Regions from separate parts of the Paenibacillus sp. A3M_27_13 genome, predicted to be linked through region 2. Evidence: riboswitches for the same ligand, from Rfam matches in the RefSeq annotation. Region 2 holds a riboswitch; each other region holds the start of a gene.
The links. Region 2 has a riboswitch for glycine ahead of NLX82_RS16595 (alanine/glycine:cation symporter family protein). Riboswitches for the same ligand answer to the same signal wherever they lie in the genome.
Positions count from the first base shown of each region.

Region 1 (7,379 bases), on a different contig from region 2:
CACGACGCAGTACAGACCAACTGGATGGTGATTTACGAATGATTTCCGGCGTGAAGACCTCCTCCACCTGTATAGACACCATAATCCCTCCCTTTCTCTAGACTTGTTCGCTATTCAATTCGAATGCGGGGATCGACTTTGCTCAGGATGACATCAGATAAAAGGGTTCCTAATAGCGCCAAGAAGCCGGAGACCATGACCAGTGCGTTCACGACTGAAAAATCCCGTTGAGTGATGGACTGGAGAAATAGTTGGCCCAACCCCGGGTATCCAAAAATAGATTCAAGGAAAATGTTACCTGCAATTACTCCCGTCAGGTCATAGCCCAAAAAGGCAGCAATCGGCAATAGAGAGTTTTTGAAAATATGGCGGGAATAAATTTTACCTTCGGGCACCCCTTTGGAACGCGCTGTTTTCACAAAATCCTTCAGTCGTGTGTCAATGACCTCATTGCGCAAATACTGAATCGTAGCCGTTGTACTGAGCAATGCGCCTGTAACCGCCGGTAAAATGAGATGATACGACTTGTTCACGTAATATGACCATGTCCCCGGCTCCACGCCTACATCCACACTGCCGCTGGTTGGAAACCAGCCGAGCCTGAATCCGAATACGTACAGCAGCAACAACGCGAGTATAAATAGAGGTGTCGCAAAGCTGAGATAGGTATAGCCCACTACGGTTTTGTCCAGCAGACTATGCTGATAACGACCGCTGAGTACGCCGAGCGGAATGGCGATCAGATACGTCAGAACCAGAATTACTACGCCCAGAAAGAACGTGTTCCCCAGACGGCTGCCAATCAGATCGGTAACGCTAATTTTATGTACATAAGATTTGCCCAGATCCCCGTGAGCAAGCTGGACGAGCCAGTTCCCATACTGCACCCACACCGGATCATTCAGTCCCAGTCTTTGTCGCTGTTCTTCCAGTGCGGCCGGATTCAGATTGGGTGTCGAAGTAATAAGTCCTGTCAGTGCATCCCCCGGCATAGCCTTAGCCAGGAAAAATATAAGCACGCTCAGTGCAAAAAGTTGAGGGATCATAACCAGCAGCCGACGCAGTGTAAATTTCCACATTTCTGTACCCCCCTTATGGTAGCGCGACTTGATGAGATGGACTTACTGATTTTAGTGCAAACGGCTTTCCACTCACGTCTAGATGTTTGGGCAGCTCTGTTTTGTAGGAGGATAAAAGCATTCGCCTTTTTTGGGCATTTTCCAGCCGTTTTGTAGGATCAATATTGGGAATGGTTGCAATGAGGCGCTGGGTATACAGATGCTGTGGACGCTCATAAATGTCTTGCTCGCTCCCCTGCTCCACTAGACGGCCCCGGTACATAATGCCGATTTGGTCGCACATATGGCGGATAATACCCAAGTCATGACTGATGAACAAATACGTCAAATTAAATTCCCGTTGCACATCCTTCATAAAATTAAGCACCTGTGCCTGCACGGAAACGTCCAACGCCGACACCGGCTCATCAGCAATGATCAGCTTGGGGTTTAATGTCAGCGCACGCGCGATCCCGATCCGTTGCCGTTGCCCCCCGGAAAATTCATGCGGATATTTGTAGGCTGCATCGGCGTTCAAGCCGACCTTTTCCAGCAACGTCTGTACTTTCCTCCGTTCCTCCTCACTGCTCAGCCTTTCAAAATTTCGCAGCGGTTCAGCAATGACATCCAATACGCGCTTGCGCGGGTTGAGCGAAGAGTAGGGGTCCTGAAAAATCATCTGAATGTCTCTACGCAGCGGATGACGGTTGTTACGGCTCAGAGCCGCAAGGTCCTTTCCCTTAAAAAGAATCCGTCCGCTCGTCAGCTTATTTAGACCGATGATCGTCCTGCCTGTCGTCGTTTTTCCACAGCCGGATTCTCCCACCAGCCCGTATGTCTGGCCTGCCTCAATGCTGATCGACACGCCATCCACTGCTTTCACCTGATCGATAACACGCTGGAAGAAACCACCGCGCACCGGATAGTGGACCCTCAAATCATTTAACTCCAGTAGTGCCATGAGCAGCTTCCCCCTTTGCCTCGTCTTCAAAATGAAAATGCTGGTAACATGTACAACGGACCCAATGTCCAGGGGAAATTTCATTTAGTTGGGGATGGTCTTCATGCACTCCCTGCTGAATCCAGGGAATACGCGGGGCAAAGCGACAGCTATTGCGGGGGATATCTTGTAATGAGGGAACAATGCCGCCGATGACATGCAGTGATTCCCCCTTGGTATGCGATCCCGGCATGGAAGCAAGCAAAGAACGCGTGTACGGATGCTGTGGATGCCTGAATAATTCAAAAACATCAGCGCTCTCCACGATTTCTCCGGCATACATGACCACCACACGGTCGGCTACTTCTGCCACAACACCAAGATCATGCGTAATCAAGATAATTCCGCTCCCACTCTCCTGTTGAAGCTGTTTGAGCAAGTCGAGAATTTGCGATTGGATCGTTACATCGAGCGCAGTAGTTGGTTCATCTGCGATAATAAGAGAAGGTCGGCAAGCTATGGCAATCGCGATCATCACACGCTGACGCATCCCTCCTGACAGTTCATGCGGATACTGCTCATACACACGCACAGGATTCGGTATATCTACGCTTTCCAGCAGCTCCAGCACACGTTCCCTTTTTTGCTTCGTAGATAGTGACGTATGATAATCAAGATTTTCCTCAATCTGCTTACCAATGCTCATTAACGGGTTGAGTGCTGTCAGCGGGTCCTGAAAGATCATGCCAATGCCCGCTCCGCGGATTTTATTCATTTGCCCTGAAGAAAGACGGTTCAGGTCCGTGCCTTTAAAAAGGACCTCTCCCTCTACACGCGTGCGTTCCATGTCATGCAGTTGTGCGATCGAAAGCGCCAGCGCGCTTTTGCCACAGCCGGATTCTCCGACTACAGCCAGCACTTCATTGGGGTTGACCGTCAGATCCAGATGGTCGACTGCGGGGTGATATTGATCATTGATGCGAAAAGATACGGATAATCCTTTAATTTCCAACACGGGTCCGGTATTCAATGCGCGCTTCCTCCATTCTCCATGGTCTTGTCCCGCTTATTCTCACCATGTTTGATGTTTAAAACCTCTCATGAACATTACATACCGTTTTTGTCGGAATAATTTGAATACATCCTATCACCAGTATATGGATATATCAATTAAGATTATGCTATCAACATCATTTAAAAAATCAATGATCCAGCAGTAGCGCGGTCTTTCTGGCACAAAATGTAATGAAATAACCAACCACAGGTTAATTTTCATCACAAAAAAAGTCGCCTGATCCCTCTGCAGGGATCAAACGACTAACTAATACCAGCTCACATTGAGCTTCTGGCGATAATTACGAAGCCGCTCCATAGGAGCCAGACTTGAACGTTCTAGGATCGTACCATTTGTAGCCTGCTGCTGGAGCAGACCAAGGCTCAGGCTGCGGTTCTGTGGAAGCCGCAGGCTCCTCAAATGGCAGAAGCTTCGTTGGCTGATCCAGAGTCAAACCTGCCACATCAGACAATTTCGTGTAGTCCTGCTTCCATGCAAGCCATTGAACCGTCTGCACCAGGAAGGTGGAATCATCCACTTCTTTAAAACCATCATATGTCTTCTTCGACTGTCCGTTTTCCTCACGCACATATTTCGGTGTAGCATCTTCTACAGGGGAAGAATCACCGATGAACGCTGCCTTGCCTTGACCTACCTTGGAGATAGCGGCATAAGGTCCTTCCGCACGGCCCCCGCCGTTATAAACTCCCTGGTCTACCGCATTACCCCATTTTTTCGTGCCTGAAGGGATATAAGCAATGCCTTTAGCCTTGGTAGGATCAATAATAGCCAGCGTAGATCCTGCATGCATTGCAATCGAGCGCACACCCTTGGTAATGCCGAAAGATTGATCTGCGGCTACAATTTCGGTAGCATTCACATCACCCAGCGCATTGTAACGGAAACGAACGCCAAAGTTGGCCGCCAGCCAATCGGAGCTTGTTAATCCTTGCATCGCCGGTGATGCAGCTTCTTCTGCAGTCATGCCCTTGGCCGGATTAGTATAGGCTCCACGACGGTAACCATTCATAACCTCGGAGGAATCCCAACGGTTTTTGTTACGGTCCGCATTATAATGATCGGAGATGAAGAAGACGCTCCCCCCGCTATTCACGTATTGCAGCAGGGCAGCCTGCTCGGATGCCTTAAAGGCAACATTCGCTTCACCAATAATGAACACATCATATTGGCGCAGCTTGTCATATGTTATGGCCTGCTCTCCATAAGTAAAAGGAATGGGACGATTCAATTGGTCTACCGTAAAGCCTACATTACGCAGTCCATTGGCAAAGTCGGAGAAGGCGCCTTCAATGACCCAATCTGCTGCACCAGCGGTCTGTGCGTGCGTATTATCGAACAGCACCTTTTTGCCTTTTCCATCCGGCAGTGTAGTACCGGGTTGACCCGGGTTGCCAGGTTCGCCTGGTTCCCCCGGCTCGCTTCCGCTCACCAGTTCAACAGCGCTTGGGCTTTTCACTCCACCAAAATTATTGTAGGCGCCGAGTGTACCCGTCACACGAATTTTGCTGCCGATCAGCTCAGGATGGCCTGATAGCCCATATTGCCCTCTGTACGCTGAAGTCAGCTGTACATCCAACAGATTAGACGTATTACGTTCATTAGCCTGGTCAGCAATCAGTACGTTAAAATCATTCGCGAACGGGGAAGAAAAGTTAGCCGTTTTCGATCCGGTAGCATGTCCGACGATGTAACCTTCCACCGTCACCGTACCTCCACTGCTTTGGCGCTGAAGTGCTTCGGCTACTGTCAATGCTCCCTCCGCCTTGACCTGACCGAATGGAACGAAGATCCCAATCAGCAGTGATACGATCGCTGCTAGATGCAACATCCCTTTTAAGCGTGAACCTGTGAATCGCAAGCCTTTTACCATACGTCAATATCCCTCCTATGATTTCCATAAATATACTTGTCCTTTATCAGATTAGCCGCCAATCTTCTAATTCCTTCCTGATTTCATCCATAATTATGTAAATTTTAATCTTTTTTATTGGGAACGCACCTGTTTATGTAAAAATTAAACCTGTGATTGACACCGAGCACGGCATACATTACGCTAAGAAAGACATGTAGAACGGTATACGCGAATGAAGATGACGGGAGAGTCTGTCCAGGGAGCCTACGCTCTGGCGGCACCGAAGGAGCAAGACGCCAGCACCCGGCTGGCGGATAATCTCTCAGGTCCATGTATCGTCATCTGACGCAACTCTGGAGAGAGCGCAAGCCACCCAAGGGGTAAGGCGGTAAGAACACCGCACGAAACTCTCAGGTAACGAGGACAGAGATAAGGGAAACTTCCTTATCCTGTCCTTTTTTGTGCTCACATTGTGCGTCAGCATTAGGAACCGTCATAACCGCGCAAAGACGCGGAAATACCATATAGTATGGTATTAGAACATACAGGGGGCCACACCATGCGTTTCAAAGATGTATTTTCTATTATCGGTCCGGCCATGACCGGACCTTCCAGTTCACACACCGCAGGCGCGGTGCGGCTCGCACGCGTTGCCCGGCACTGGCTCGGGACGCAGCCTGACCGTGCCCGCATGACGCTATACGGCTCCTTTGCCGACACGTATAAAGGACACGGTACAGACCTGGCGCTCATCGCAGGGCTGCTTAATTACGATACGGACGATCACCGGATTCCGGATGCCGAGCAATGGGCAGAGCAAGCCGGGATGGCCGTGGAATTCGCCGTCAGCGGACTCCCCGCGCCTCATCCGAACACTGTCCGTTTCGAGCTGTGGAAGGGCGAGGATCAGCGCACACTGTTGGGCTCCTCCATCGGCGGCGGCAGCATCCATGTCCAGCAGCTTAACGAATTCCGGGTCAATCTGACCGGGGAGCTGCCTACGCTGGTGCTTCTCCACTCGGATAAGCCTGGTACATTGGGCGCGATAACTTCAGCGCTGGGCGCGGCCCACATTAACATTGCCTATATGCACGTAGATCGCAAAGGCCGGGATGGTGAAGCACTCACCGCCATTGAAACGGACAGTTCTGCTCCAGCTGAACTGATTGCGGAACTGCGTTCTTTACCTCATATGTATGAAATTAAGATGATTAATTTGAAAAAAGGAGCTGAATCCGATGCGGTTTAGCCATCTGCATGAAATCAGCGCTTTATGCGCTGAAGAATCCACCACAATTGGCCGTTTGATGATTCAAGAGCAGGTACAAGAGACGAATACAACGGAGGAAGAAATCTTTCGCCAAATGTCTGATTATTATGAAGTCATGAAGGAAGCCGTTCATCGCGGTCAGACACAAGACACCGTATCCCGCAGTGGATTGACGGGCGGTGACGGCAAGCGCCTAGCCGAGTATCTGCGGTCAGGGGAAACCTGCTCCGGTGATGCCTCCGCGCTTGCCATGGCTTATGCCCTCTCCGTGTCGGAGGTTAATGCATCCATGGGTCGCATTGTGGCCACGCCTACCGCAGGCTCATGTGGGGTTATCCCTGGTGTGTTCATCAGTGCGCAGGAGCGGTTCGGCTGGGATGATGAGCATATGGTGAACGGCCTGTTCGCCGCTGGAGCCATTGGCTACGTGATCGCCAACAACTCATTCATTTCTGGCGCGGAAGGAGGCTGTCAGGCTGAGATTGGCTCAGCTATCGGGATGGCCGCTGGCGCTATGGTCGAGCTGCGCGGTGGTACGCCTGAACAGGCTGTTCACGCCGTAGGTCTCGCTCTTAAGAACACGCTCGGTCTGATTTGCGATCCCGTCGCCGGACTCGTGGAGATTCCGTGCATCGTGCGCAACGGGCTGGGAGCCGTGACTGCGCTTGCCGCAGCGGATATGGCTCTGGCGGGTGTGCGCAGCGCTATTCCGTCTGACGAAGTCATTGACGTGATGCTTGAAGTCGGCAGTGCGATGCCGTCGAAGCACCGCGAGACCGCCAAAGGCGGCTTGGCCCAGACGCCGACTGGCAAGCGTTTGACCGAATCACTTACACGCAACACACCGACCAAGAAGGATAAGTCATAATTTATAAGCGGTAGCCTCCTTAAAAAAAAGAGCAAGCATGTCGTCCTTGGACGTATGCTTGCTCTCTTTTTTACTGAACGGTTACCTGTATCTTCGTCATTTTACCTGCATATTTCACAGTAATTACTGCTTTGCCCTTGCCCTGTGCCTTAATGTTACCGTCTTTGACGGTCGCAACAACAATTCTGGACGAGGACCAGACAGCCGGTTTGGAAACATCCTTCTCCGACTCATCCTTATACGTGGCTGTAGCCGTAACCTTAGCCAGCTGTCCTGCCTTCAAATTCAAAGCAACTTCGTCTGTTTGCAGATATTT
Region 1 covers NZ_JANAVE010000005.1:14,597-21,975, reverse strand. The annotation lists gene NLX82_RS18095 (ABC transporter permease) at 1-82, opposite strand, end outside; gene opp4B (oligopeptide ABC transporter permease) at 111-1,079, opposite strand; gene NLX82_RS18085 (ABC transporter ATP-binding protein) at 1,093-2,019, opposite strand; gene NLX82_RS18080 (ABC transporter ATP-binding protein) at 1,997-3,028, opposite strand; gene NLX82_RS18075 (DUF6359 domain-containing protein) at 3,354-4,943, opposite strand; glycine riboswitch at 5,158-5,273, shown strand; gene sdaAB (L-serine ammonia-lyase, iron-sulfur-dependent subunit beta) at 5,485-6,174, shown strand; gene sdaAA (L-serine ammonia-lyase, iron-sulfur-dependent, subunit alpha) at 6,164-7,063, shown strand; gene NLX82_RS18060 (Ig-like domain-containing protein) at 7,134-7,379, opposite strand, start outside.
Region 1: it holds a riboswitch for glycine, as region 2 does, so the genes downstream of both, sdaAB (L-serine ammonia-lyase, iron-sulfur-dependent subunit beta) here and NLX82_RS16595 (alanine/glycine:cation symporter family protein) in region 2, are expected to answer to the same signal.

Region 2 (7,379 bases):
TGGATGAAGCAAGTTCTCACAGAGGCCGCGCCGGATACAGCGGGTAAATGGAGAGTCGCCCGTGCTCCTGGAGGAGACGGCAACCTGGGTGGTTCTTTCATTTCTATCCTCAAATCCAGCAAACATCCCAAAGAAGCCTTTGAAGTGCTGACCTGGCTGCAAAACCCGGAACACCAACTGGAAGCCTACCACAAAATCGGACTGTTTCCGTCCACTCCCGGCGTCTATAACGATCCTATCATGGGGACACCCGAGCCTTTCTTTGGTGGTCAGGCCACCGGACTCATCTTTGCCACCTCCGCACGTAATGTGAAAAGCAGCTATTTCGGCGAGCGCTATCCTGTCATCCACGGCATTGTGACCCGTCGTCTTGCTAATGTCGCCAAGCAGGATGCCAATTCCGATGCATTATGGACGGAAACAATGGATCGAATCGAACGGGAATTACAGCGGTAAAAACAAAATCCAAAAAAGGCGTGTGGACAATATGCTGAGAGAAATCTGGAAGCACCGTGCCGTTTATGCTGCGATCTCGCCGTTTTATCTACTGTTTGGCATCTTTGGACTGTTTCCGATTGGTTTTTCATTATATCTAGCGTTTCACAAATGGGACGGGATCGGAGACATGACCTACAACGGCTGGGGCAACTTTCGCTACCTTGTAACAGATCATGAATTTTGGCAGGCTGTAGGCAACACCTTTGTGATCTGGGTGTATGCAACGATTCCGATGCTATTCTTCGCACTGATTATTGCCTTTCTGCTTTATGCCCCTTTTGTGAAAATGCGTACCTTATGGCGAGTCGGATTCTTCCTGCCAAATGTGACGTCTATTGTAGCTGTTGCCATCATATTCGGTGCCTTATTTGCCAACAATTTTGGATTTCTCAACTACCTTCTGCAACTCATGGGGCTACCCATGGTTCAATGGCTGAATGTGCCATGGGGTATCCAAATCGCCATTTCTTCTATGGTCGTATGGAGATGGATGGGCTATAACTCAATCATCTATCTGGCTGGACTCCAGAGTATTCCGCATGTGCTGTATGAGGCCGCCAAAATAGACGGGGCAACCGGAGCGCAAGCTTTTTTCCGCATCACTATCCCCATGCTACGCCCAGTCATTCTGTTTACGGTGATTACGTCCACCATCGGCGGTATGCAGCTCTTCACCGAGCCACAGGTCCTGGTCGGTAATGACGGCGGTTCCGGGGCAAGTGGCATGACCATCGTTTTATACCTGTATCGCGAGTCGTTCATTAACAACTATTTTGGATATGGTGCAGCCGTCGGATGGGGCATGTTCCTCATCATTGCTCTATTCTCCATCATAAACTGGAAACTCGTTCAAGGTAAAAAATAACGATGGGAAGGAGCTTCACAACATGATGCAGACACGCGCAAAATCCTTTGTTTTATATGCTGGATTGTTGGTGGGAATCATCCTGTCGATGTTTCCATTTTACTGGCTGATCGTCATGGCAACCCGTACAACCTCAGACATCTATCGTTTTCCACCACAATTGTGGTTTGGCAGCCACTTCTTGGATAACATAACGAGAGTATTACAACAGATTAATTTTGCCGGAGCCTTTTTTAATACCCTTTTTGTAGCCGGTTCTGTTACCCTATTGGTTCTGTTTTTCGATTCACTAGCAGGTTTTGCATTCGCCAAGTTTGATTTTCCGGGCAAAAAAGTGCTATTTATCGTTCTGCTAGCTACGATGATGGTCCCTTCACAACTTTCGCTTGTCCCCTCCTTTGTCATGATGGCCTCCTTTGGATGGGTAGGTACGTTCAAAGCGCTTATCATCCCGGGGATGGTAAATGCCTTCGGCATTTTCTGGATTCGTCAATATGCGGAAGAATCCATTCCAAAGGAACTGCTGGATGCGGGCCGGATGGACGGATGCAGCTTTTTTCGACTGTACTTGAATGTAGCACTGCCTATTCTACGTCCTGCGTTCGCTTTTCTCGGCGCGTTTACCTTTATAGGAGCCTGGAATGATTATTTATGGCCGCTAATCGTCTTAACGGATGAGCGTAAATTCACGCTCCAGATTGCACTGTCACAATTGAACGGGATTTACAATACGGATTATGCGATGGTCATTGCGGGCACCCTGCTGGCTGTACTGCCACTTATTATTTTATTTCTTTTCATTAGCCGCCAGTTTATTTCCGATCTTGCCGCCGGAGCGGTCAAAGATTAGATTTACTTGAATTCCCTTATTCATTTCATGTATAATGGTTAATCGTCATTTCAAATAGCTTACATGATGAAGTTAGGTATCCAACAGGCAATCAGGTTAAGCGATTTACGATTTGAACATGAACAATGAAGAACTGAGGGAAACTTACCAGATGAACAAATTCACATATTATAACCCCACCAAATTAATTTTTGGAGACAATCAAATTGAAGAACTCCAGCAGGAACTGCTGAATTACGGCAAAAACATTTTGCTGGTATATGGAGGCGGAAGTGTCAAACGAAATGGTCTATATGACCAGGTATTAAACGCGTTAGAACCGCTACATCTGAACATTCATGAATTGTCCGGCGTAGAACCGAATCCGCGCTTGTCCACCGTTAAGAAGGGTATCGACATTTGCCGAAATGAAAAAATCGACTTCTTACTTGCTGTAGGCGGTGGAAGCGTTATTGATTGCACCAAAGCCATCGCAGCAGGGGCTGAATATGACGGCGATGTGTGGGATATTATCAACAAAAAGCACATGCCGACCCAGGCTCTGCCATTCGGCACCATCCTCACACTCGCCGCCACCGGTTCAGAAATGAATCCGGATTCTGTTATCACCAACTGGGAAACGAACGAAAAATACGTATGGGGCAGCGCGGTAACGCATCCGAAATTCTCGATTCTGGACCCAAAAAACACCTTCTCTGTGCCACGTGATCAGACGGTATATGGCATGGTGGATATGATGAGCCATGTGTTTGAACAATATTTTCACAATGTTAAAAATACACCGTTGCAAGATCGTATGTGCTTTTCCGTGTTGCAAACCGTGATCGAAACTGCACCTAAGCTGCTGGAGGATTTGCACAACTACGAGCATCGTGAAACGATTTTATATGCCGGAACGATTGCCCTTAACGGAACACTACAAATGGGCTACTTCGGGGACTGGGCTTCGCATACGATTGAACATGCATTATCCGCTGTATATGATATTCCTCATGCTGGCGGTCTGGCGATCCTGTTCCCCAACTGGATGAGACATACGGTGGATCAGGATGCTGCACGCATGAAGCGGCTGATGCTCAGCATGTTTGATTTAGATACCACTGGTAAAACGGATAAGGAAATTGCTTTGGAGGGGATTGATCGCCTGAGTGCATTCTGGACAAGTCTCGGTGCCCCTTCCACCCTGGCCGATTACAATATTAATGATGAGCAATTGGAAAAAGTCGCAAACATTGCAGCCCGTGAAATGGAATACGGAGGCTTCGGTAATTATAAAAAGCTGAACCAAGAAGATATTTCAGCTATTTTGCACGCATCGTTATAACATTCAAAAGGGAGTGTCCTCAAGCCTGTGATGACTGAGGGCACTCCCTTTTGGAATTTATGAATTAACCGTTTGTCCTTTTTCTTCTACTTGGATAGCTGCCCCTACACTGGCACCTGCAAGAATGCCCTTTTTCTTACTAGAATTCAGAGAATCCATATAGGTTCGGGTTTCTGCGACTACAATTCCTGATAAGCCGAGCAGGGCAATCAGGTTCGGGAAAGCCATCATTGCGTTAAAGATATCTGCCAGCAGCCAAATCGCATCCAGTTTAATGAACGCGCCCCCGGCAACCAGTAGGATGAACAGATAGCGGTATGGCTTAATCCACTTGACCCCAAGCAAATATTCAACACAGCGTTCCCCGTAATAGTTCCAGCCGAGCATGGTGGTGAACGCAAACATAATCAGAATGATTGTGAGCAGTTCTGCCCCCAGCGGGAATGCGCTGGAAAATGCTTGCTGAGTCATCAGGCCCGCATCGGTAGGCCCGCTCCACACACCACTAACCAGTAGCGTCAACCCGGTCATCACACAAATAACCATCGTATCAATAAACACGCCTGTCATGGAAATTAGCCCTTGCTCCGCAGGCCATTTGGTTTTGGCAGCTGCGGCTGCAATCGGTGCGCTTCCCAATCCGGCCTCATTGGCAAAAATACCTCTGGCTACCCCACTTCGCATCGCCAGCATAATCGTAGCTCCGGCAAATCCGCCCGTTGCAGATGTAGTTGAAAATGCCGAATGGAGCACCAGCGCAATTGCGGCAGGTAGTTGGTCAGCAAACCGAATCAGTACGATGAGACAGATCAGTACGTACAAGCCTGTTTTAAAAGGAACGACCTTCGTCGATACCTTGGCAATGCTTTTGAGTCCTCCAATAGTAACAAGTCCTGTAAGGATAGCAATAATCAGTGCCGTTACAATGGGCGGAACGCCAAAACTGTTTTCGGTCGAAGATACAATCGCTTTGACCTGCGGAAACGTTCCAATCCCGAACAACGCTACCAGCATGCCCGAAAAAGCAAACAGCATCGCCAGCGGTTTAAAACGGCGTCCCAGACCTTTCTCAATATAATACATCGGGCCGCCGGAAAATTGCCCATTCCGATCCTTCACCCGGTATTTTACCGCAAGTACACCTTCCGCATATTTCGTCGCCATCCCAAAAAAGGCTGCAACGACCATCCAGAACAAGGCACCCGGCCCGCCCAGCTTAATGGCTGTCGCTACGCCGACAATACTTCCTGTGCCAACTGTAGCCGCCAACGCTGTACTCAAAGCCGCAAAACTACTTACATCCCCGCTGCCTTCATTCGGGGCCTTACCGATCAGCTTGATCGCCAGGGGCAGGCGGAATACCTGCAGCATCTTCAAACGTATGGTCAGCCACAACCCCGTTCCCATGACAAGAATGATGAGAGGCGCCCCCCATATCCAACTGCTAATCGCTTCTAACACATGTACCAAATTCATTTCAACCCGCTCCTCCAGCATATTAGAAAACAAAAAAGAGTCAAATCCGCTGATTCGACTCCTGGAGAGGTTAAAGGCACGAAAAAATACAACCATCTTGCGCAGGTTTCTGCCTCTAATAGCTTATAAAAAAGCCTAGGGCATTCCCTGTCACAGGTTATTCGCGTCTCTGTCCTTTTGCCTGAGAGTTTAAGCAGATGTTCTCTGCGGTGCACCTTCGGCGCCCAATTAAGGGTCTCTCCAGAGTTCTGTCCGTTTACGGTCCCCGCTTGTTGCTGTAATCAGCCTAAGCACCTGAGAGTTTTGCCCCTTCGGTCGGAACTTTCGTTCCATCTCCCGCAAACATCAACCAGACATATGAAATTTTTATTTATTATACAGAAAACTTTCAGCTTATTACAAGTGAAAAGTTTGTGAAGCCCTCTGAAACATTATTATTATGTCTATCAAAAAAAGCGGGTACAGCAGATTGCATCCTTAGGATGTCCTCTGCTATACCCGCCCGAGAAAATTTGGAATTACAATTCTTCACCATTGGTTGCTATCACATTTTTATACCAGTTAAATGAGTCCTTTTTGGAGCGTTTGAGCGTTCCGTTACCGTCATCATCCAGATCAACGTAAATAAATCCGTAGCGCTTGGACATTTCGGAAGTAGACATGCTCACAAGGTCGATAGGACCCCAGCTGGTGTAACCAATCAGATCAACACCGTCGGCAATCGCTTCCTTCATTTGGGCAATATGCTGACGCAAGTAATCAATGCGATACGTATCATGCACAGAGCCGTCTTCTTCCACCTTATCATACGCACCCAAACCATTTTCCACGATGAACAGCGGCTTTTGGTAGCGGTCATAAAACGTGTTCAGCGTAACACGCAGGCCGATCGGATCAATTTGCCATCCCCAGTCAGAGGACTGTAAATATGGATTTTTCACGCCGCCAATCAGGTTTCCTGCTGCTTTCTCGCCTTCTGGACCTGCAGATACGGTCAAGGTCATGTAGTAGCTGAATGAGATATAATCGACCGTGTTATTTTTTAAAATTTCGGCATCGCCTGGTTCTGTGTGTATAACAACATTATTTTCTTCAAAATAACGATCCATGTAGTTGGAATATTCCCCACGGGCATGCACATCCGTAAAGAACAGGTTCATCTGATTTTCATGCTGGGCTTTCAGTATATCCTGTGGGTTACACGTATGTGGGTAGCTTTCCAAACGAGCCAGCATACAGCCGATTTGAGAGCCCGGGATGATCTCATGTCCTCGTTTTGTCGCCAGTGCACTAGCTACAAATTGATGATGCAGTGCTTGGTATATCGCTTGCTGCTTGTTTTCTACGCGGTCAATGACCACCCCGCCACCAGTAAACGGACTCATGGTCATTACATTGATTTCATTAAAAGTCAGCCAGTATTTTACTTTATCCTTATAACGCGTGAACACAGTTTCGGCATAATTTACGTAGTGCTGTATAACTTCACGACCCAGCCAGCCATTATACTTCTGAGTCAAACCCAGCGGTGTCTCATAATGTGACAATGTTACCAGCGGTTCAATACCATATTTGCGCAGCTCATCAAATACATTATCGTAGAATTGCAGTCCCGCTTCATTCGGCTCGGCATCATAGCCATTCGGGAAAATCCGCGACCAGTTGATGGACATACGAAATACCTTAAAGCCCATTTCCGCGAACAATGCAATATCTTCTTTGTAGTGGTGGAAGAAGTCCACACCTTCACGTTTTGGAAAACGGGCATTGACTTTGCCTGCCAAAATGTCTTCGAGTCGCTCGGACGAAATCTCCATAGCATGATCGTTCTTGCGCTCTGCTTTGGGTACATAGGCAACCATGTCCGCACTGGACAATCCTTTTCCATCTACGTCAAAAGCACCTTCCAATTGGTTGGCTGCGGTTGCCCCGCCCCACAAGAAGTTTTTCGGAAATCCTTTTAGCGTCTTCGTCATGGTATAAAAACCTCTTTCCGTATTTAAGATTTTTACTTTGGTCAAGTAATCCCATCAAGTGCTGCAAATGTGAATCAATACCTAACGGTAACCGTTCTTCCTTTGAAAAGGATTGACAGATGCTTTAAAATAGACGTAATGCCTTCATAAGCATCCTAATCGTTGTAACGCGTTTCATGTCAAGTATTTTTTTCTTATGTGAGGAGAAGCATCATGTCGAATCTTGATCAAATTGCAAAACTGGCGGGCTTTTCCAAAGCTACGGTATCCAGAGTATTAAATCAGTCACCCCATGTCAGTCACGAAACAAGAACTAAGATTTTAAAAATCATGCAGGAATTGGATTATGTTCCTAATCGGAATGCCATTTCTCTATCCAAGGGTCAGACG
Region 2 covers NZ_JANAVE010000004.1:74,872-82,250, forward strand. The annotation lists gene NLX82_RS16575 (ABC transporter substrate-binding protein) at 1-456, shown strand, start outside; gene NLX82_RS16580 (carbohydrate ABC transporter permease) at 488-1,363, shown strand; gene NLX82_RS16585 (carbohydrate ABC transporter permease) at 1,386-2,213, shown strand; gene NLX82_RS16590 (iron-containing alcohol dehydrogenase) at 2,365-3,537, shown strand; gene NLX82_RS16595 (alanine/glycine:cation symporter family protein) at 3,595-5,013, opposite strand; glycine riboswitch at 5,173-5,267, opposite strand; glycine riboswitch at 5,286-5,362, opposite strand; gene NLX82_RS16600 (glycoside hydrolase family 1 protein) at 5,532-6,989, opposite strand; gene NLX82_RS16605 (LacI family DNA-binding transcriptional regulator) at 7,203-7,379, shown strand, end outside.

Region 3 (7,379 bases), on a different contig from region 2:
GACAATATGATCCCTGCTACCGTGTTCCAGTAGCGTAACCATGTCTTCCTGCAAGAGTAATGCACTAATCTCGCTCAATACCTCCAAGCTTTCTCTCGGCAGCTCACGAGGTCCCAACATGAGCAGCACGCATTCTACCTGTTCGCCTGTATCCGCCAACAGCGGCTCTGCCAGCTTATACAAGGTAAGCGAAGGCTTGCGAATATAGTGGCTGCGCGTATGAACTAAAGCAATGGAGGTATCAGAGATCACCTGACTACCTTGGCGCTCTCTTTCCATGAGCTGTGCAGCAACCGCAGAAGGCTCTGTAATATTCCCCCGCCCCGCCTCCAACATGCATATAGCCTCTACGGTCGCCGCCATATCCATCCCCTGATTTTCCAGCGGATACACTTGAAATTGCTGTACAATGTGTACAATTTCCTCAAGACTTTTCCGCAGACCGGTAAGCCACTCTATATCCTGACCAGGCTGAACAGCCTGTTCCTGCTGATGGTCATTGGGATGATTGAGTGTAATATGCTGGATGAATTGACGCAGGCGATCACTCTCCTCCTGCGTCAGCAACGGGCTGATCTTAAGATACCGATCCGGTTCAAGCGGTAGCTCTACTGTCGAAATGATCAGATCATAATCCTCCTTGGGAATCCGCGCCGCCTCGTACCATGAAGCCCTATCCACAATTTTGATCTGTGGGAGCTCTTTGGCGAGCCTTGTTGCCAAAAGTCTGGATGATCCAATACCGCTCGTGCAGACTACGATGGCCCGCACCTCCCGCCGCAATTGTCGTAGCCGCTCCAGCGAAGCGCCAAAATGCATGACGAGAAATCCGATCTCTTCATCTGGTACTTTCATTTCTGTCATGTCCGCCGCAGCCTTTTTCACTGAGTCGAATAAGCTGCTGTAATCCTTGCGGATTTGCTGAAGGAGGGGGTTACGAATCGACCTGCCTTCCTTCAAACGTTTGAACACCGGGGCCATATGGGCAATCAGTCCTTCACGCAGAACACGGTCCTCTTCCAATGGCGTGCCTGTCTCTTCCTCCACACGACGAATCAACTCATGAACCGACTCCAACAGTACGAGATCATCCAACGGCAGTAGTCGGGTAGAGTGATCCTCGGCATCACGAAATAGCAGCCTGAGATAAGATCGTTCCGGCTCTGGAAATTCAATATCCAGCGCCTCTGACAACTCCGTGCATATGCGTTCCACCATAGCTGTGCGAAGCATGATATTTTCATCTGAATCTGTTTTTAAATACGAGAGAAGAGGATCTATAACATACCCGAGTCGCAGACGTACCAGCGAAACGCAAATTTGAATCAGCAGCTCCATGTATTTGCTTTCCACCATGTTTTCCAACCATTTTTCATGGGGCTGCCAGAGGGCCTTTTCCACAATCAGCAGGTTATCTCTGCCAATCATCTCCAGCAACTTGTCGGCGACACGGGTTACAGAACGAAGTTCTTCCCGGGCTGAAAACAGATCGGATTCATCCAAATATTCGAGAGCCAGCTCGGAAATCGCCCGTCTTTTGTCTGTCTCCCGCCCTGTAATCTCGACCCCGTACCCTCGTCTGCGCACAAGCATGAGTCCCCGTTCCCCAATCCAGCCTTGTAATTCGTCCAGATCATGACTGACCGTAGTTACCGTGACTTTCAAGTCTGAAGCCAGCGCCAGCAGCTTGATCGGCTCCTGTGTATCCAGCAGCATGCAGAGAACCACGATCTTTCTCTCCTCAGCCGAATATTCGTCTGACTTTGTATGCAGCAATTGCCTTCGCAGGCATACAAGCTGAGCTGGGTCAGCATCTATACAGATACCAATCCCTGACTTTTTCTCCAGCTTCACCTCATGAGCTGCCAGCCAATGCTCGACTGCGCCCAGTTCCCGATGAACCGTCCTTGTGCTGACATTGATCTTCGTGGCAATTTCCCCGGCTGTAACCTCTTTGGACTGCTCCAGAAGATATTCCACGATGTCACGTTGTCGTTTCGTAATATTCATAAGCGCATACCGTTCCTTCCCAAGCTCATCCCTCCAGCAGGAGACGTACACTGCATACAGTCCGCCTGACTACGACGGGGATTAAGAATCGGATTTCAGACGTTCAACCAGCGCTTCGTATTCAGGGCTCTTCAGAAAATTGTCAATGGAAATGTGCTCAGCATTCGGGGCTACTGTTTTAGCCCGGTCTGTCAACGTTTTTTGCGTAATGACAATATCCGCATCCTGTGGAATTTCACTGATTGCCGTATTCGTAACTGTTACGCCTACACCCGCCTGCTTCATTTTTTTGCGTAAAATCGAGGCGCCCATAGCGCTTGAACCCATACCTGCATCACAGGAAAAGACGATCTTGTTCACTTCGGATTTATCCTTGAGCGTTCGAGCTGCGGCAATCTCAGCAGCACGATCAGATTCGTGGTTATCTTCCATTACAGTGGCGTTAGCACTTGCACTCTTGCTTTGATTTTTCATATCTTTCAGGCGGGAAGCAGCTTCCTCCAGCCCCTCTTCTTTTTGCTTACTAGTCTTGAGTAACACTGCGGCAACAGCAAAGGATACGACCGCAGCAGCGATCACCCCGCTCAGCATTGGCAAATATCCGCCTTTTGGCGTCATTAGAAAATAGGCGATGATGCTGCCCGGTGAAGGAGCAGCAACCAGTCCGGCACCTGTCAACATAAAACAGAAGGTTCCCACAACGCCCCCAGCTATAGCAGCAAGAATCAAAATCGGCTTCATCAAAATATAAGGGAAATAAATTTCATGAATCCCGCCGAAGAAATGAATGATGACCGCTCCAGGAGCCGATGACTTCGCAGAGCCTTTGCCGAACAGGCAGTAGGCTAGCAAAATACCGAGCCCCGGCCCAGGGTTGGATTCCAGCATAAACAGTACGGATTTTCCTGTTCTTGCAGCTTCCTCTAACGCAATCGGACTCAATACTCCGTGATTCAGCGCGTTGTTTAAAAATAATACTTTTCCGGGCTCAATAATGAGGTTGACAAGCGGCAATAGCCCTGCGTTCACGAGGAACTGTACCCCTGCCGACAACACTTGACTGATCATTTGTACAATCGGGCCAATCGCCACATGGGCAAGCAGCGCTAGAATGGCACCGATAATTCCGGCCGAAAAGTTATTGACCAGCATTTCAAAGCCTGATCTGACTTTGCCTTCAATGGCCTTGTCGAACTTCTTCAATATCCACGCAGCCAGCGGACCAGCGACCATCGCGCCCAGGAACATCGGGATATCGGCTCCCACTATGACACCCATCGTCATAATGGCACCAATCACACCTCCACGCTGTCCGTGAATCATCGTGCCCCCTGTATAACCGATCAGTAACGGCAACAAATAATTTTTCATCGGGTCAACCAATTGTGCAAAACCTTCATTCGGGAACCATCCGGTCGGAATAAAGAGTGCCGTAATCAGCCCCCACGCAATAAATGCTCCCATATTGGGCATAACCATACCGCTAAGAAAACGGCCAAAACGCTGTACGGCGACACGAGTGCCTCCTTTTGAACTTGGCTTTGCGTCCAATGTACTCATATTCAAATCCTCCTTGTAGGTAAGCATCACTACCTTTTCTTAAAATTCATACTAAATGACAGCGCTATCTTCATCAACGAAATGAAAACGTACTTTCGTCATGAACGTTGATGACAACATTTAAATTTAAATTATCCGGGAAGGTATTATACCTGCATAATTCTTCTTAATATGACCTGTAGCTATAGAAATTAGTCGAAAAACCGTGCTGGATTATGTATGATTCTTATATGGGGACAACCCTCTAAATCAGAATAAAACACGTAATTACGTTTGCAAAAAGACAAAAAAATAGCCGCTACGTCAAATCATAGCGACTATTTTATACAAAAATCGAGCAGACAAATAACCCTCTTACTCCATACTACAATGCTCCATTACTGCTCATCGGAAATCAACTGCTCATACTGATCCGCAGACAGTAGCTTGCCCAAGGCTTCCTCCACATCTTTATCCATCTCTACTTCGATCATCCAACCTTTTTCATAGGGAGATTCATTCACTAGCTCAGGTGTACTTTCCAGCGTTTCATTCACTTTTAGTATAGTTCCCGTCACCGGAGCAAAAAGGTCGGATACTGTCTTCACCGATTCAATCGTACCGATCTCCGCTCCCTGCTCAATCGTTGCTCCCGCCTCAGGTAATTCTACAAAAACAATATCACCCAGTTGATGCTGTGCAAAGTCTGTAATACCAATTCGTACCGTTCCATTCTCTGTCCGCTGAACCCACTCATGTTCGTCTGTATACCAAAGTTGCTGCTTTACTTCACTCATTCTGTTCCCCTCACTTCCATATGAATAAAATCGCTTTTGCTCACCTGTACTAGACAGGTTAAGATTATGACAACAAGAACACTGATGTCAATAATACTAACAAAAATACTTCATATCACCTCATATAGCGTACTATATAAAAATATGATAGCTTATAACAAACGCTTACATATCCTTATTTATATATTAAATGTTTTTTCTATTGTTTTTGATGACATTTTTATTGACATTTTGAATGAATTTGCGTATTAATGGGTTATAGCAAATGCTTTGGGAAACACCCCGACAACTGCAAACGCGGATGAACGCGGAGGGAGAGACTGCCAAAAAGATTCGCATAGCTGTTGCCGCTTGTGAGACATAAGTGCACGCGAATCGGATCAAGTTGTTATCTGCAAAGCCAGGTAATATACCGTTGATCCCGAAGGTAGCGCCGAAGGAGTAAACCTGCATTGCAGGTGAATCTCTCAGGCAAAAGGACCTCTGCCGGACGCATCTCTGGAGAGCATTCGCTATTGGAGCGGATCACCCAAGGGGAAACCCGGTACATACCGGGGTAACTTTCTGGTATCAAGGACAGAGCTGAAAAAAGAGTGTAGACTGCCGTCTATACGTTTTTTTCGGCCTGTCTTTTTTGTTTAGCTGATCACACCGGATAGGAGTGGAAAAATGACTAATTTGCGAAAAACACCGCTATATTCGTCCTACGGGACGCAGTCTGGGGTTCGTTGTATTGACTTTGGCGGCTGGGAGCTCCCGGTTCAGTTTAGCGGCATTCAAAAGGAGCATGAGGCCGTCCGGCAACGTGCGGGTTTATTCGATGTATCGCATATGGGCGAATTTTTGGTTGAAGGCAAAGAGGCCGAAGCTTTTCTGCAAAGGGTGACCACGAATGATGTCAGCCAGTTGGAACCAGGTCAGGCACAATATTCACTCCTGTGTTACCCCGATGGAGGGGTAGTAGACGACCTACTTGTTTACTGCAAAGGACCGGAGCACTACATGCTCGTTGTGAACGCCTCCAACATCGATAAGGATTGGGATTGGCTAATTCGTCATATGCCTACATCCGTTCACATGGAGAATGTGTCTGATGCGATAGCATTGCTGGCGTTGCAAGGACCGGAAGCAGCACGTATTGCCGCAGCCGTGGCAGATACGGACATTACGAATCTGGCATCTTTCCGCTTCCATGAGAACGTGCCATTGTTCGGAGCAAAAGCACTGGTCTCACGAACCGGATATACGGGCGAAGACGGTTTTGAATTTTATATACCTGCTGCAGAAGCACCAGCTGTATGGGAGGGTTTGCTTCGTTCCGGTGAGTCGTATGGGCTGATTCCCGCTGGACTTGGTGCTCGGGATACCCTACGCTTTGAGGCACGATTGCCGCTGTACGGTCAGGAGTTATCTGCCACGATTTCACCACTCGAAGCCGGTCTAGGGTTCTTCGTCAAGCTGAATAAAGGAGATTTTATCGGTAGAGAAGCACTGCAACGTCAGAAAGAACAAGGGATTCCTCGCAAATTGATCGGGCTGGAAATGATTGATCGCGGTATCCCACGCGCCCATTACCCGGTATTCGCAGAAGGACAACACATTGGTGAGGTCACAACGGGGACTCAGTCGCCCACCTTGAAGCGTAATCTGGGCCTCGCCTTGGTGGACAGTCGTTTTAGCGCCCTCTCCACACCGCTGGAGGTTGAGATTCGTGGCAAACGCCTGCGTGCCGAGGTGGTGGCAGCACCCTTTTATAAACGCCCGCGCTGATCTTAAACTCTTTTTATTTCTATAAAGCAAATATGTCAGATATGAACTTCTGGGTTTTTCATCTCACACACTTTTTTATTAGCTAATTTACGATCTAAAATCTTGCTTTTCGAAAGGAGTCAGAACCTATGAAGCAGCATCGTTATCTCCCTATGACTGAACAGGATCAAACCGAAATGCTGCGTGTGGTGGGTGTATCATCTATTGATGATTTATTCAGTGACATTCCAGAGGCCATTCGATATCAAGGGGAACTCCCTCTCTCTTCTCGACTCGATGAGAAAGCCTTAACCCGCCACTTGGCCGAGCTGGCCGGACACAACGCCAATACAGACACACATGCCAGCTTCCTTGGCGCAGGAATTTATGATCATCATATTCCGTCCGTCATCCAGCACATCACTTCACGCTCGGAATTCTATACAGCCTACACCCCCTATCAGCCGGAAGTAAGCCAAGGCGAGCTACAAGCCATTTTCGAGTTTCAGTCGTATATTTGCGAATTGACGGGCATGGCTGTAGCTAATGCCAGCATGTACGACGGAGCGACTGCACTGGCGGAAGCGGGCTCACTGTCCGCCGCAGCTACCCGCCGTAAACAGCTTATCGTATCAAGGTCCGTCCATCCGGAGGCACGTCAGGTATTGGCAGCCTATGCACGCGGATTGGATTTGGACATCGTGGAGATCGGCTGTTCGGACGGCGTAACGGATGCTGATGCGCTAGCGGCAGCCGTATCGGAACAGACCGCGGCTGTTTTGGTCCAAAGCCCCAACTTTTTCGGAGCCGTGGAAAACCTGAAGCCGATGGCTGACCTCATCCATGCGCACAAAGGTCTTTTGGTCGTCAGTGCCAATCCACTAGCACTTGGCTTGCTGGAAACACCCGGCAAACAGGGCGCGGATATTGTGGTAGGAGACGCACAGCCACTTGGCATCTCCTCTTCTCTCGGCGGTCCGACCTGTGGATACTTTGCCGTTTCTCAGGCACATATGCGCCGTATCCCCGGCCGTATTGTGGGTCAGACCACTGACCGCAACGGTAAACGCGGCTTCGTGCTGACCTTGCAAGCGCGGGAACAGCATATCCGCCGCGAAAAGGCCACCTCTAACATTTGCTCCAACCAAGCGTTGCTAGCTTTATCTGCATCTGTATACTTGTCTGTCATGGGTAGACAGGGGATCAAGGAAGTAGCCGAGCTAAATTTGCATAAAAGCCGTTATGCTTTAGAGCAATTGCTGAGCTTGAAGGGCATAACTGCCT
Region 3 covers NZ_JANAVE010000001.1:1,414,060-1,421,438, forward strand. The annotation lists gene NLX82_RS06250 (BglG family transcription antiterminator) at 1-2,010, opposite strand, end outside; gene NLX82_RS06255 (PTS mannitol transporter subunit IIBC) at 2,092-3,570, opposite strand; gene gcvH (glycine cleavage system protein GcvH) at 3,948-4,346, opposite strand; glycine riboswitch at 4,741-4,839, shown strand; gene gcvT (glycine cleavage system aminomethyltransferase GcvT) at 5,016-6,116, shown strand; gene gcvPA (aminomethyl-transferring glycine dehydrogenase subunit GcvPA) at 6,245-7,379, shown strand, end outside.
Region 3: it holds a riboswitch for glycine, as region 2 does, so the genes downstream of both, gcvT (glycine cleavage system aminomethyltransferase GcvT) here and NLX82_RS16595 (alanine/glycine:cation symporter family protein) in region 2, are expected to answer to the same signal.